DNA from 2 places in the Paenibacillus sp. FSL E2-8871 genome. Region 1 is predicted to be linked to the other one. Evidence: a T-box and tRNA genes for the amino acid it is inferred to sense, from the RefSeq annotation. Region 1 holds a T-box; the other holds one or more tRNA genes.

The links. A T-box is a leader RNA that pairs with one kind of tRNA and senses whether it is charged. The one in region 1 lies ahead of NYE25_RS15005 (valine--tRNA ligase), so its partner is inferred to be a tRNA-Val.
Region 2: it has a tRNA-Val gene. The T-box ahead of NYE25_RS15005 (valine--tRNA ligase) is inferred to sense a tRNA for this amino acid. The anticodon was not compared.

What each region holds. Positions count from the first base shown of each region.
Region 1 covers NZ_JBBOBV010000001.1:3,258,552-3,266,461, reverse strand. The annotation lists gene hemB (porphobilinogen synthase) at 1-721, shown strand, start outside; gene hemL (glutamate-1-semialdehyde 2,1-aminomutase) at 800-2,101, shown strand; gene NYE25_RS15015 (RluA family pseudouridine synthase) at 2,098-3,033, shown strand; gene NYE25_RS15010 (LysM peptidoglycan-binding domain-containing protein) at 3,395-4,765, shown strand; T-box leader at 5,108-5,391, shown strand; gene NYE25_RS15005 (valine--tRNA ligase) at 5,454-7,910, shown strand, end outside.
Region 2 covers NZ_JBBOBV010000001.1:389,075-396,984, forward strand. The annotation lists gene NYE25_RS01785 (hypothetical protein) at 1-710, opposite strand, end outside; gene NYE25_RS01790 (hypothetical protein) at 1,038-1,277, shown strand; gene NYE25_RS01795 (hypothetical protein) at 1,371-1,511, opposite strand; gene NYE25_RS01800 (hypothetical protein) at 1,874-2,026, shown strand; tRNA gene NYE25_RS01805 (tRNA-Val) at 2,476-2,547, opposite strand; gene NYE25_RS01810 (hypothetical protein) at 2,679-2,981, opposite strand; gene NYE25_RS01815 (site-2 protease family protein) at 3,306-4,382, shown strand; gene NYE25_RS01820 (hypothetical protein) at 4,487-4,699, shown strand; gene NYE25_RS01825 (GNAT family N-acetyltransferase) at 4,806-5,249, shown strand; gene NYE25_RS01830 (DUF3892 domain-containing protein) at 5,335-5,574, shown strand; gene NYE25_RS01835 (MBL fold metallo-hydrolase) at 5,639-6,376, opposite strand; gene NYE25_RS01840 (copper amine oxidase) at 6,541-7,095, shown strand; gene NYE25_RS01845 (DUF1292 domain-containing protein) at 7,176-7,487, shown strand; gene NYE25_RS01850 (aminotransferase class I/II-fold pyridoxal phosphate-dependent enzyme) at 7,618-7,910, opposite strand, start outside.

The sequences.
Region 1 (7,910 bases):
CGCAGAGGATGGAATTGTGCAAGAGGCTACTCGCTTGATCAAGCAGTGGTACCCTGAGCTGTTGGTCGTTGCAGATACCTGCCTTTGTGAATTTACGGATCACGGACATTGCGGGATGGTGCATACGCATACGGTAAATGGTGTGGTACACGGTGATGTCATCAACGATGCTTCGCTAGAGCTGTTGACCCGTACGGCGGTATCCCAAGCTAAAGCTGGAGCAGATATTATTGCCCCTTCGAATATGATGGATGGATTCGTACACGCAATTCGTGCGGGACTAGACGAGAATGGCTTTGAGCATGTGCCGATTATGTCGTATTCGGTCAAATATGCTTCGGCATTTTATGGCCCTTTCCGCGAAGCTGCGGATTCAGCACCACAGTTCGGAAATCGCAAAACGTATCAAATGGACCCTGCCAATCTGCGCGAAGCGCTCCGTGAAGCAGAATCCGATGTGCTGGAAGGTGCAGATATGTTAATGGTGAAGCCAGCTCTGGCTTACTTGGACGTGATTCGTACGATCCGCGACCAGTTCGATTTGCCTCTTGTGGCTTACAATGTGAGTGGCGAATATTCCATGGTAAAAGCAGCAGCGCTGCAAGGCTGGATTGACGAGCAAGCCGTTGTGCTGGAAATGCTGACTGGCATGAAACGGGCCGGAGCGGATATTATTATTACTTATTTTGCAAAAGATGCTGCGCGCTGGCTGCGTAGTTAATCTCAATCACAACGATATCGCTGCAAAGGCAGCTGCCTTATACCTGTGTGACCAAGAACAGAATAGGAGTGAAGATAGATGAGTAATGAGCCAATGGCGCGTAAAGAGGAAGCGTCCCGCAAGGCTTTTGATGAAGCAAAACAATATATTCCCGGTGGGGTGAATAGCCCTGTACGGGCGTTCAAATCCGTAGGTTTGACTCCAATTTATGTGGATCATGGGGTCGGCTCGCGTATTTATGATATCGACGGCAACAGCTTTATCGACTATGTATGCTCATGGGGACCGCTGATTATGGGTCATGCGCATCCTGAGGTTGTAAAGGCATTGCAGGAGACGGCAGTAAAAGGGACAAGCTTTGGCGCACCAACTTTACTCGAAACAGAGATGGCAAAAACCGTTGTTGAACGTGTGGCCTCTGTAGATATCGTACGTATGGTTAACTCCGGAACGGAAGCAACGATGAGCGCGATTCGTTTGGCACGTGGTTATACCGGACGCAGCAAAATCTTGAAGTTCGAAGGCTCCTATCACGGCCACGCGGATAGCTTACTTATTAAAGCAGGTTCTGGTGTAGCCACATTAGGTTTGCCGGATAGCCCGGGCGTTCCTGAAGGTGTAGCAGTAAATACCATCACAGTTCCATACAATGATTTGGAGTCCACTCAGGTTGCTTTCGAACGCTTTGGCAGTGAGATTGCCGCAGTGATTGTGGAGCCGATTGCCGGGAACATGGGTGTTGTACCACCACTTCCAGGATTCCTGGAAGGACTTCGCAAGTTAACCTCAGACCATGGATCTTTGCTTATTTTTGATGAAGTAATGACAGGCTTCCGTGTCAACCGTGGCTGTGCTCAAGGATTGTTCAACATTACTCCGGATATCACTTGCTTCGGCAAAGTCATCGGCGGAGGACTTCCAGTAGGCGCTTATGGCGGCAAAAGAGAGATTATGGAGCAAATCGCTCCTACGGGACCGATTTATCAGGCGGGCACACTTAGTGGTAATCCATTAGCAATGGCAGCAGGATATACTACGTTGAAGCTGTTAACACCTGAAGTTTATGATCGGTTGGAGCAATTAGGGGCACGATTGGAAGCAGGCTTGAATAGGAATTCCATCGAGACTGGCATTCCGCTGACCATTAACCGCGTGGGCTCGATGGTCTGTCCGTTCTTCACGGAAGGACCTGTTACCAATTTCGAGACGGCTAAGACTAGCGACACGGACCTATTTCGTCGTTATTTTGGTCATATGTTGAGCCAAGGCATTAGCGTGCCGCCTTCACAGTTTGAAGGCATGTTCGTATCGGCTGCGCATAGTGAGCAGGATATTGATGATACCATTGAGGGCCATTATAACGCCCTGAAAGCCCTTTGATTAACGGAGCCGGAGATCGAACCGGTGGTGGAGCTTGGACTAGACGTGGAGAGTGGCTGGAAGTCACACCCGGCAAAATCATTACTGGAGCCGAGGACTCTGAAGCTGCAATTGACAAGTGGCTGCTGGAAACTGTAGGGATGCCTGAGAAGCTTCATCTGCGTCTGCGCCGCGAGGGAGGCATTCAGTGGAAGGGAGACCGACTTCGGTTGGCGCTTTTCCCTCATCGTGAAGCGGGTATTGAACCGGTATGGGAAGAGCTTGAGGTGCTGTATGAGGATGATTTTTGCTTGGTTGCCCACAAGCCGGCAGGCATGGCGGTTCATCCGGATGGTAGTGGCTTAGGTGTAACGCTGGATCACCTTGTAGCTGCGCATTATGTCGCTACCGGTGTTAGTGTAGCTGTAAGGCATATTCACCGACTGGACAAGGATACAACAGGCCCGGTGATGTATGCGAAGAATGAATTCGCTCAGCTTGTCCTAGACGAGAATATGCGTGAAAAAAGCATCTCACGGCTCTACGCCGCGATCGTCGAAGGCACAGTGCCGCCTACGCTTAAAGTGATCGACGCGCCGATTGGGCGCGATCGTCATCATGCGGCGCGGAGAAGAGTCTCACCCGGCGGACAGTCCGCCGTGACTCGAATCCTCGGACGCGAAGCACTGCATGGCGGGAGCCTGGTGCATGTGCAGCTGGAGACCGGAAGGACGCATCAGATTCGCGTCCATCTCAGCCATATGGGTCATCCCTTGTATGGGGATGCGCTATATGGCGGCCCGGTCTGGGCTTCCAGCGCTGCCGGCCGACATGCGCTCCATGGCGAGCTGCTGTCTTTCCGCCACCCTTGGAGCGGTGAACAACTGGAAGTAAGCGATCCGTGGCCGGAGGATATGCTTCAGCTGCGGGAGCTGCTGTCTGAAGCGCCTTGACGGCTACGTTATAAACCTGAGAATCGTGGTATCAGCAAATGCTGGTATTACGGTTCTTTTTTTATCTATTTTTTCGTAGGGTATATAATTTTCTGTTTTTTCAGAAAGAAGCATCTATCTATGTCCTAATAGCAAAAGCAGCATATAATACTTTGTTCATGCGGAGTAGTTCATCTATTGGCCGGCAGATAGGTTCGAATAGTCCCTGAATTTATGAAATTAATAGCATCCTGTCCGGTTAGTGCCACCAAAGTTGTCATGCCTTTCTGTTTGAAGCATATACATGTGGGGAGTAACATTTTGGGCTTATGCTCTGGGCCTGTCTCAGGGTTAGATTATGCCAAGAAGGAGGACATATCCCGTGTTTGATCAGTCCCACGGCTTGCGGTTTGATATTTATGAACGCATTCACCTATCGGAAGAGCTTCCGGGAATAGCTGAGCTGGAGGAGGTTGAACTACTTCCGGAAATCCAGGTGATTCAGCGGGAGGATCGTGCCGAGTTATATGGTCAGCTGTTGCTTACCGGACTCTACCGGAGTGAAGATGACCGAACACAACGTCTGGAGCATGCCATTCCCGTTGAAATCACTGTTCCGCTTACACGCGTCAGCTCGATTGAAGATATCGGGGTGGAGATCGAGAATTTTGATATTGATCTGCTCACGATGCGCACAGTGAATATAACAGGCGTATTATCACTGCGGGGAATCGGTGGTGCGGAGCCTCAACCACAACCGGCCTGGCAGCAGGAAGAGTACACAGTTGCTTATTCCCCTCTCAGTGATGACAGGGTAATCGAAGCATCTGCAGAGAACCAAGAGCACGAAACTGATGCACTTTATGAAAATTCACAGTGGACCTTTGGCGAGGATGCATCGGAGGTTGCCGTAGAAGAACATGAGCATGCTGAAGCGAATGCAGGTGCATCAGAGCCCTCTTTGGTCTCGAGTGGAGCTGGTCATTCGTCCCCTATAGTGAATTTCTCATCCGCTCATGAGAAGGACAAGGGCGCGAAAGCGCGGACGCATAGTCTGGATTCGCAAACAGAGGATTCCAAAGCAGGAATAGCGGATTACTGGTTTAAAGCTGAGTCACAGAATGAAGCTGAGGCCACTCAGCTGGATCAAGTTAGCCAGGCGAGTCAAGCGGATCAAGAGCAAGAAGCTGAATATACTTTTGCTTCAAGAGAAACCGCTGTTCCAGCAGCTATTGCTGATGCAGACCAAGATATCGCTGTATTTGCTTCTGAAAACGTGGCAAACCATGAGCTTCACGCACAAGAAGAGAATGCGCAGCCGATCAGTGATAATACGAACGAAGGCTTAGTTTCTCAGGAGACTGTGCCACATACCGAGGAGAAACAAGATCTTAAGATTGCGCTAGGAAGCAAGAAAGAAGCAGAGGCTCCAGCCAAAGAACATCTCACCTTCTCTTCATTACTCAGCTCTAGTCGTTCTCGTAAAGAACAAGAGGCTCTCCTATCTGAAGGAAATGCATCGGCTGCAGCGATCATTCCAGAGGCCGGAAATAATACGGAGTGGAAGAGCAGATTCATTGCTGGAGCAGATGGCGCTAACCTATTCCGTAAGGTTCGCCTTTGCATCGTGCAGCGTGAAGAAACGCTGGATACAATCGCAGAGAAGTATCAGCTAAGTGCGCGGGAGCTGGGAATGTATAATCGATTGTCTGGGCAGAGTGTAGAAGAAGGGCAAGTGTTGTACATTCCGTAATTGAATTACAATGCGTAATCATATGAATAGGTGAATCCCGATCTGATAGTAGATCGGGATTTTTGTCTAAATATAAGAATATATAAGTTTCACGTTATACATTATCCTTATATTTCTCGAATAAACGCTTACCGTCCGTAAAAGGACGTCGAAGGCGTTTATTCTTGTGTGACCGGAGAACGTTAGAATGTGGGGGATCTAACCAACGCAGAGTGATGAATCGAATGAAAATTCGACATATGCACGCTATAAGTCGAAATTCCGCTTAAAGTCCCGCTGTAGAAGCCTATTCAGGTTGACTAGGGATGACTCAAAATGTATTATGGAGTAAGCAATATCTAAGTAAAGACTGGGAACGGGAAGAGTAGGCGGTCAGCCCTTCAGAGAGCGGAATGCAAGTGCTGTGACATTCCGTAGGATACAGCCACCGAAGTCGCCCCGGAGTTGCCCTTCTGAGCTTGTCTTCATGGATATGAAAGATAAGTTAGGATGTGGCCGGTAGCAGCCGTTATCTGTACGAGTGTCGCGCTAAGCTTCTGAACCGCAAGGTGAGAGAAGTGCAGGTTTATTTTTCATTGGCGCGAAACAAAGGTGGTACCGCGAAAGAATGGCCTTTCGTCCTTTGAGACGAGGGGTCTTTTTGTTTTTTAGAAACCAACTACAAGTAACCAAGTGGAGGTATCAGAGAATGGCTGACCAAAACAATTTAACAGCGGCAGATGCTGCCGCTGCAAATGATTCTAAGAATGAAATGCCAACCACGTATGATCCGAAATCGGCAGAAACCAAGTGGTATTCCTATTGGACAGAGGGTGGATATTTCCGTGCAGGCGGGCGTCCAGACGCAAAAGCATACAGCATTGTAATCCCGCCGCCAAACGTAACGGGAATGCTGCACATTGGTCATGCGCTTGATTTTACGCTTCAGGATATCCTGATTCGTACAAAACGGATGCAAGGCTTCGACACGTTGTGGCTACCAGGTACGGACCATGCCGGTATCGCAACGCAGACAAAGGTAGAGCAAAAGCTGCGTGAGCAGGGAATTTCTAGACATGATCTCGGCCGCGAGAAGTTTCTGGAGCAGGTGTGGGAGTGGAAAGATAAATATGCGAACACCATTCATGAGCAGTGGGCTAAGATGGGGCTTTCCCTTGACTATTCCCGCGAACGTTTTACCCTGGATGAAGGGTTGTCGAAAGCTGTACGCGAGGTATTCGTTAAGCTCTATAATAAAGGCTTGATCTACCGCGGCAAACGCATTATCAACTGGGACCCGGCGGCTCGTACAGCATTGTCGGATATCGAGGTTGAATATAAAGAAGTTAATGGTCACTTGTATCATCTGCGTTACCCGCTCAAAGACGGTAGCGGATTTATTACAGTAGCGACCACACGTCCGGAGACCATGCTGGGTGATACAGCGGTTGCTGTTCATCCGGAAGACGATCGTTATAAAGATCTGATCGGCAAAACGTTGATCCTGCCGATTATTGGCCGTGAGATTCCGATTATCGCTGATGATTATGTAGACAAAGAGTTTGGTAGTGGTGCGGTTAAGATTACACCAGCTCATGATCCGAATGACTTCGAGATGGGTCAACGTCACAATTTACCGCAGATTAACGTGATGGATGAGAGCGGTACGATGAATGAAGAAGCAGGACCTTACCAAGGTCAAGACCGGAGTGTATGTCGTAAGGCTATCACTGCTGACCTGAAGGAGCAAGGTGTGCTGATCAATATCGAAGATCATGTGCATCAAGTAGGACACAGTGAACGCTCTGGAGCGGTTGTTGAGCCGTACTTGTCCACACAATGGTTCGTGAAGATGCAGCCACTCGCTGAAGCTGCCATCAATGCACAGAAGGATGGGAACGGGGTTAACTTTGTACCGGACCGCTTCGAGAGAACTTACCTGAACTGGATCGAGAACGTACGTGATTGGTGTATTTCCCGTCAGCTGTGGTGGGGACATCGTATTCCAGCATGGTATTCCGAGTCTACTGGTGAATTGGTTGTGGCAAATGACGAGGAAGAAGCGCGCCGGATCAGTGGTCTAACCGACTTGAAACAGGACGAAGATGTACTGGATACCTGGTTTAGCTCTAATCTGTGGCCTTTCGCCACACTAGGATGGCCAGATGAGAACAGTGCAGATTTCAAACGCTACTATCCGAACGATGTGCTCGTAACAGGCTACGATATTATTTATTTCTGGGTAGCGCGGATGATCTTCTCAGCTCTTGAATTTACCGGAGAAAAACCTTTCTCAGATGTATTGATGCATGGTCTGGTACGGGATTCCGAAGGTCAAAAAATGTCCAAATCACTCGGGAATGGCGTAGACCCCCTTGAAGTAATCGAGAAGTATGGCGCAGATGCAATGCGTTACATGATTTCTACCGGAAGTACAGCTGGACAGGATCTACGCTTCCGTTGGGAAAAGGTTGAGCAGGCGCGTAATTTCGCCAATAAGATCTGGAACGCATCACGCTTCGCGTTGATGAATTTGGAAGGCGTAAGCTTTGACAATATTGACATTTCGGGTGAGCTAAGTACTGCTGATCGCTGGATTTTGCACCGTCTGAACGAAACTTCTCGTGAGATTACGCGTCTAATTGACTCGTACGAGTTCGGTGAGACCGGTCGCCAGCTGTACAACTTCATTTGGGACGATCTATGTGACTGGTATATTGAGTTCGCGAAGCTGTCACTTTACGGATCAGACGCCGCGGCAAAAGCGAAGACACAGTCTGTACTTGCCTATGTACTAGACCGTACAATGCGCTTGATTCATCCGTTTATGCCGTTTATTTCGGAAGAAATCTGGCAGCACCTTCCGCATGAAGGGGAGACGATTACGCTGGCTGCATGGCCGGAGTATGATGCTGCTCTGGAGAATCCGCAAGCCGTAGCGGAAATGAACCTGCTGATGGATGTAATCCGGGCCGTTCGTAATATCCGGGCTGAAGTGAATGTACCGATGAGCAAAAAGGTTGAATTGATCATCAAAGCGGGTAATGAAGAGACGCTGAGTATTATCACCCGTAACGACAACTACATTGGACGCTTCTGTAATACGTCTTCCTTCGAAGCTGGCCTGAATCCAGAAACGCCGGATAAGGTAATGTCCGCTGTAGTA
Region 2 (7,910 bases), 2.9 Mb from region 1:
GTAAAATCTATATCTATGGCTTCACCTGTAGAGCTAGTACCTGAACTTGCATACCAACTGATATCAACAAATCCAACATTCCAAATATCTGAAATGACAAAATTACTAATTTCTTTAAGTGTCGCTTCAGGAGACTGTTCAGTTGTACCTGAATCAGATGTGTTTTTTACAGGCTCTTTGAAGAATTTTCTCATTTCGTTAAAGGGTTCTTTATTCTTATCATTAGACGAATATCCCCAACCAATTTTATCATCCTTAATAAAAATTATAAGTTCACTATTGGAGGACGACTTTTCACCTTGAATTAGGACGATTTTGTCTTTTCCACCATCTTTGTCAGTATAATCAGCTGATTCTATTACTGAAGCGTTCTTAAGTTTGTTATTCTCAGGTGTCTCGGTAGATTCAGCCATTTGAAAAATTGGTTGTACATCAGGAAGTATATTTTCGGATACGAACTTCTTTTTCGTTTCGATATCTGAACCATTCAGGAAAATTTCCACATAATCGAGAGCTAATTTCTCGGATTCTGAAAGTTTCTTCTCTGGCACTGGTGTTGCAGCAGCTGTTTTTGAAGAGTCAGCTGTTGCTTCAGACTGAGTAACTTCTGTAGATGTTGTATTCTTTTCCTCTGAATTTGTTTTGGAACTACCACATCCTGTAAGAAGCACAATAGTTGCAACGATACATAAAAAAGCCTTTATTTTCAATCTCATATCCCCCTAAATCTGATAGTAAATACTAATTAATTCTACCAGATATAGGAATAGTAATCTATGTAATGATGAAACCATTATATTGGATATTCGTATTCCTATAAAATGATGTTGAAAGGTCGTGTGCGTGATGGATAACGGGTATTTTGTTGGATGGGGTACATTAGCATTAATAAATGCTGGGTTAGCACAAGGTAAAAATAGGAGTGGATTAAACTGGTTTTTAATTTCTTTGCTTTGTGGCCCATTGGCTACATTTTTTCTTGTAATATCGAGTAAGCTGCAAATTCATTAGCCCATTATATTTCGGGAGGGGATTTTTTGCTGAAAGCACTAAGGCTGTTCGGTATTCTATTTAGTGCAGCAACAATCATTCTGGCAATACTATTTTTCCGCGGTCAGGATCAAGTGATTATGTCTTGGACAATGATGGGGATGTGTGGAGCTCTGATTTTTAATGGAGGAGCTACCTATTATAAAACTAAAGATAAAATGGCTGCTCTATCTTCGATTGTTGGGATGGTACTCTTAGTATTCTCGCTTACTAAATTTCCATTTTAATAAAATACCCCATCAACCTATAAAGGTCGGTGGGGATTTTTTACGTTTTATCGCTTTTTCAATCAAGTTATAGTAGGTTGCTGCAGGTAATGCTTATTTCTTTTTCTTCTTTGTGGGTCCGATCTGGCGCCTTACTTTATTGTTCTCATCAACCTCAATAATATAAATGTCCTTCACTGTACCGGAAAGAGTAAACCATTCACGTAGAGCATCAGCTTCAGTCATTGGTCCCAATATTCGTTTTCCCCTATAACATATAAAAAACACTCCTACTCCTTAGTGAGTTTGCGAAAATGCAATAATCCTCAAAACGATACTCATTGACGATTTCAGTAAGTCTCATTATTTTATATTAATGCTAAATTATAGGAGATGCAATGTTGAGAGATTGTTCCTGTTTAGTTCAAGTAACGTTTAGATCCATGGCGATGTTATTTTTGACTTTTCGAAGTTCATGCGACGCTATCAGCAAGCACGATACTAAACTGCGATTGACAAAATAGAAGAGCTGCCTAATACTAATTGATAATCATTATCAATGTTTAAGATGTAATTAACTTAAATAGATTGTGTAACGGATCGGAGTGAAATGCAAGATGAAGTTGGAAGATCATATTGCCGCATGGAATTATGCAGCCGTTAAAGTGCTGGATATTCGACATGCTGTGATGGAGCCTGGGGACAAGCTGCAAGGCTATATATTGATTTTTCGTATTATTCCGATATCTAATCTTTTGATAAGCAGCTAGATTTTGTAGTTGAGAAGCTAGTGTCAACGTATGAAAAAAATAGAAAGCTAGATGATAAAACAGCTGTTATCCCTAATTTAAGAGGGAAATCGTATTTCGGTCTGTTTTTACTCCTAGGAATATTGCTGCTGCTTTCAGTAGCGGCTTCTTTCTCTTTTGGCTCAGATTCCATGAGCGTGAAGATGGCATGGACAACGATAGAATTGAAAGGATTGTAAACAGGCTTCCACGTATTTCATGTTGCAAAAGTGGGAAGGGAATTATATATCAGTAAAGCGGAATTTAGGAATTGGTTGGAGGGTAGAAGCGATGATATTTTCCCAGAGGATCACATGAACTGATACGAAAAGTAATCGCGATTCGTATCAAATTCGTATCACAGGGGTTTTTAATAGAATGATAAGTGAATAGAAAACAAAAAAAGCCTTGAAATTCAAGGCTTTTCGATATAGGACGGATGGGGTTCGAACCCATGACCCCTACCCTGTCAAGATAGTGCTCTCCCGCTGAGCTACCGTCCTGCGACGAATTTCATAATACCATACGATAGAGTAGGATGGCAATTCTTTTTTTACAATCTATAGGGATGATAGTTTACATAGTCTTTAAAATAATAAGAAAAGGGGATGCCGCTCCATCCCCATGAGCTACGTCAGATAAAGAACGGAAGTAGAAATATATCGCTTATACCGAAAAAAGGAATGCGTCGTGGAAAGAAGCGACGTCTTGGGAAAAAGCCAGGCCGGAAACCAAATTGTCTATACGCCGATTCGTGTGTAGGCATTCCGTTTAAACGTTCTACCATTTCGTTGCTAGGAACCGCAAGAGTAACATAGTTTTGATCTACATGGGCAATAAAGCCATCAAAGGACTGACCGTCAGTCGTTGTAATACCAACGTATTTGTTCATACAATTCCAACTGACCTGTTGATGTAAATTTGCATTTGTATCCATAAATAACCTCCTCAATTGAATAACCCTGATAACAGTCTATGGTTCGTAGCCTATAACGTTCACGGCGTTAGCCTATAGGGTAACCATAAAATTCGGGTTATTTTGTGTGAGGTGGGGGGGATTGAAGCGGAATTACTGTCTTTCCTTGAATAATAGTGAAAATTATCCATTATCTGTTTGTTTGATGTTGAAACGATTCTAAAAGTTGCGTCGTATACTTAGCCGAGTGCTTTTTTATGGAAATACTCCTTAAGCGCTTATGATAAAATGGAGGGTAATGTACAGCAGTTAGATAAAAATTGAAAGAAAAAGGAGCTTGAGATCTTGCCGCAAAATGAGCAGAAAAAGAATTCTTCCACGCCATGGAAATGGTTGGGGGGCGGGGCGGCGATGCTCCTGTTTAAAGGAAAGGCGATTTTGTCTCTTCTGAAAATAGGTAAAATTGCCGGGCCGTTAATATCAATGATGATTTCAATATGGGCTTATGCTTTGATTTACCCGTGGGGGTTTGCCGTGGGCTTTGTCCTGCTCTTGCTAGTCCATGAATTAGGACATGTAATAGCAGCGAAACGGATCGGGCTTCCAGTCAGCGCTCCACTGTTTATACCGTTTTTGGGAGCTTTAATTACAATGAAAAAACAGCCGCTGGATGCCCAGACGGAAGCTTATATTGCTTTTGGAGGTCCGATCTTAGGAACTATTGGGGCTACAGCCGTTTTTGGAGCGGCTTATTACATGGATAGTCCACTTCTCTATTCCTTGGCTTATATAGGTTTTTTACTTAATCTGATCAATCTGCTGCCGATTCACCCGCTTGACGGTGGCCGTATTGCAACCGCGGTGACGCGCTGGCTGTGGCTTGTGGGGCTCGTGGGTGGTTTAGCCATCATCATCTATATGCGTTCGATCTTGTTCTTTATTATTTGGGCGTTATTTGCTTACGATTTGTATAACAAATATGTCAAGAGACGCACTAACAATCGCCTTTATTCTGTAACGAAGGGTTTCTTAATTCCAGTAGAGCCACTTAGAGATGCAGGCTACATGATTCCAGGACCAGAGCATAGAAGAGATTTACCTTTTACTACTTACAGTGATTTGGAAAGACAGCAGTATGTAGGGGTGAGATGGGATCAACTGAACTACATTGGTAGAGCTACGCTTCCACAGCAATGCATCATTGAAAAGGTACGTATCTCGCAGCTAGAGCCTGTGACCTTAGAGAATGGGCTTCATCTAAAGATGAATTGTGATATCAGCTATTCGGTCTACGAGAACGATAAGTATTACGATGTGCCGGCTAGCTCACGCTGGAAATACGGTATCGCTTATTTTGTATTAGCTGGCTTTCTGGCAGGAATGATGTACATGGTCCATGCCGTTGGGAATGTGAATCTATAAGAGTTAGAATCGGGCAATGAAGTGATCCAATGGTTTATAAAACTCATGAACCGTCAAAGCTGTAATGAGAATAACCGCAGTTGAACGGTGAAAGGAGTAAAACCATGCCTAAATTTTTGAAATGGGAAGTCGGCGTTTGTCTGCTGTTACTGATGGTTTTGGGAGGATGTTCCGAGGCGAAGCCAACAAAAGTCATGGAAATCAAAGAAATGACTAATCTAGATGGAAAGCCAAAAGGTCAGTACCCTCCATTGTCACCAGTGATGCAAGACACATACAATCGTTCGATTCCTGAAGAAGTATATTCTGCAGATTAGAGCAGCGTAGAAGACGATTTCTCATGCTCAGGCTTTTCTTTCTAGTCGAATTTTTATATAATAGACAACTATCGTTGGAACATAGAGAGAGGAGTTTGGGACTAACATGGCGGCAGAAATCTTACGGGTAACTACAGAGGAACAGCTTCAGATGGGGCTGGATATTCGTACTAAAGTATTTGTAGAGGAACAAATGGTACCGGCTGAGGAAGAAATTGATGAATACGATGTTATCGGTCCGAATGCGCACCATATTCTAATTATAGATGAAGGTGTACCTGTGGCTACAGGAAGATTGATTTATTACAAAGCAGGTACAGCCAAAATGCAGCGTATCGCCGTACTGAAAGATTATCGAGTCAAAGGATACGGACGTGTTCTGTTGCTAGCTATGGAAGAGCTTGCTCGGGAGCTTGGACTGGAAGCTTCGATTCTTGATGCACAGTGCCAAGCTGAGAATTTCTACAAGAAGCTAGGATATGAAGTGATTTCTACGGAACCTTTTTATGACGCAGGTATTCTACATGTACGGATGCAGAAAACTCTTTAAAAATAGTGCACATAATTTACCGTTCCATGAAGCAAGCTAGGATGTGCCATATGATGGCAAATCCAAGTGCAAGGGGCGAGCTGAAGTGCCAAATAACGAACGCGAAAGTTTCGTAGCTGTACAGAAAAATGGAGACGGAGATTTAACCAGTTTCCAGACCTCTACAGGACGTGTCCTGGCGTATGATCAAGCGCTTCAAGAAGTACAGGCCGGAAATATTGCCGGAGTGAATGCTTTTAAAGGTAAAGACGGAGGAACTTATATTCGCGGCGACGCGGATGGGGATCCAACCAACAATTTGGATAATCTTCCGAGTTTCTCATAGTTCTAAAGGCAAAGACCGTACATACGTCATCGGACGTCAATGTACGGTCTTTTTTTAATCCTAATCAGAGTTTATAAATTACATGCTGCTCAATAAACTCCATCTCTCCAGTAAGCCCGACGAATTGAGGTTGTTCATCACTATAATGCATGAGCTTGATGATACGTCGAACATCTTCAGGTAATGACATTAACTCCTCCAGTGTGGTGTGAACAACACCTGATCCACCAAGCTGACAGTCATGCAGAATCATTCGGATGCCGTGCTCACGGACAAGGCGTATAAGTAGATCCGGCTGAAAAGTCATGTCCGCGCTGTAGAAAATCTCATTATTTATTAGAAGGGAATAGCTATCTTTGCCAGGAATATGCGGCGTATGTATGATCTCGAGCGAAAGAGAAGGAGCGAGCTTGTACGTAATTCCGGGTTTCATAGGTTTAACATCGAAGATATCGGTCAGGGAGGCTACTGCATCTTTTTGATATAATCCACCCTTTAAGGTGTTGTTCCAAAGTGGCTCAACAAGCGTCTCAGGTAAATGTAATCTCATATTCTTCCCGTATACGTGCTTTAGCGTAAGTGCTAGCTCTTCCAGACCTCCAACATGGTCCGCATGAATATGCGTAATTAGAGTAGCGTTTACGTCACGGAAGGATTTCCCGATGGTATGTATGGCAAGTGGGGCTGTAATCCCACAATCAATCAGTAGGGTATAATCATCAGCTAGTAGCAAGCCATTATTGTTAAAAAAGTTTTTTGCAAAAGCATTGCCAGTTCCTAGCATTTGTAGGCTCAGACTCATAAGAAAGTACCCTCCTGAAATCGCTGTCAGCTAATATATCAACTTTGAACAAGTACATAATATCATTTTTCGGAAGATGAATGAAATATTTACCTACAATTAGCGCAACTTGCTGAGACAAAGTAAGTATACATTAATAGCATGAATTATTTGGAGGGTTTCAAATGAATAGATGGAAAAAAGTCACTTTATGTGTGTTTGCTTTTTCCTTGATGGGTGGCTCCTTATTGTTCGCCGATTCTGTGAGTAAGAAAATCAGGGTATGGAACAACGGGACGGAAATTGTAGACGGCGGTTATTTGATTGATGGAAAAACATATATTCCCGCTAGAGAAGCGGGCGGGGTAGTGAATTGGGATGGATCTGGTAAAGTGACGATTCTTAAGCCTAATGTTCATATTGTTCTTTTTAAGGATAATACGGTCTTTGGTAACGTAAACGTAGGCAAGCTTAAGATTAAAATATTAACCCAGGTAGATAGCTTAACAGAAGAGGTTTCAGCTGTAAAAGTAGCCATAACGGACCCCTCTGGTAATGTTAAGGATATTCAGTCGCAGGAGCTTGAAGGCTCGCAGAAGGATAATTTCTGGTTTCCGACCTCGGAGTTTACTTATGATTTTAAAGAAACCGGCAAATATCGGGTAGGCTTCTATATGAAAGCTTCCAAAAATGCGGATTACGTTCTTGTGTCAGAAAAGGTAATTACAGCTCTTAATTAAGGGTTCTAAATTGACCTGAACTAATCTAACGTGGTAGTATACCAGATGTAGGATAATACAATTCAAAGTGAGGTATTACAATGAGCGATCACAAACATGAGCATGGTGAAGCATGCGGTTGCGGGCATGATCACGACCATGAGCACGAGGAGTTTGTGCTGACCTTGACGAACGAGCAGGGCGAAGATGTTGAAATGGTGTTGGTTGAAACTTTCGACATCGGTGAGAAACTATACGCGCTGCTGTTAGAAAAGGAAAATCCTGAAGCGGATGGCATTATTCTGCGTATGGAAGAAGAAGACGAAGAAATGGTATTGTACAATATCGAAGATGAAGAAGAATGGAAAGCTGTTGAAGAAGCTTACAACAATCTGCTTGCTCAGCAAGAATAGATTTTAGCGACTAAATTAAGCTGTTCTATTGTGTATATGACAGTTGATGTTTATATACAGAAACCCGATACTTATTATGGTATCGGGTTTTTGTATAAATCAATGAAGTTTTTTAGGAAAATGATGGGTCTTAGGAAATAGGATCGGCTTCTACAATCACTTTTATGTTAGTGATGCTGCGATCTTCAGGACCTTTAACCGGAAGTCCGATCTCCACATGGTCAATAATATAATCGATGTTATCCTGAGTGATAACTTCGCCAGGGAGAAGAATAGGAATTCCAGGCGGATATACATATATAAACTCTGCAATAATGTAGCCAGCAGATTCACGGAATGGAACTAACTGCGTATCCGCATAAAAAGCGTCCCTTGGAATCAGAGCAAGCTGTGGAATTTCTGGAACCTGAACCTTAAGTTCGT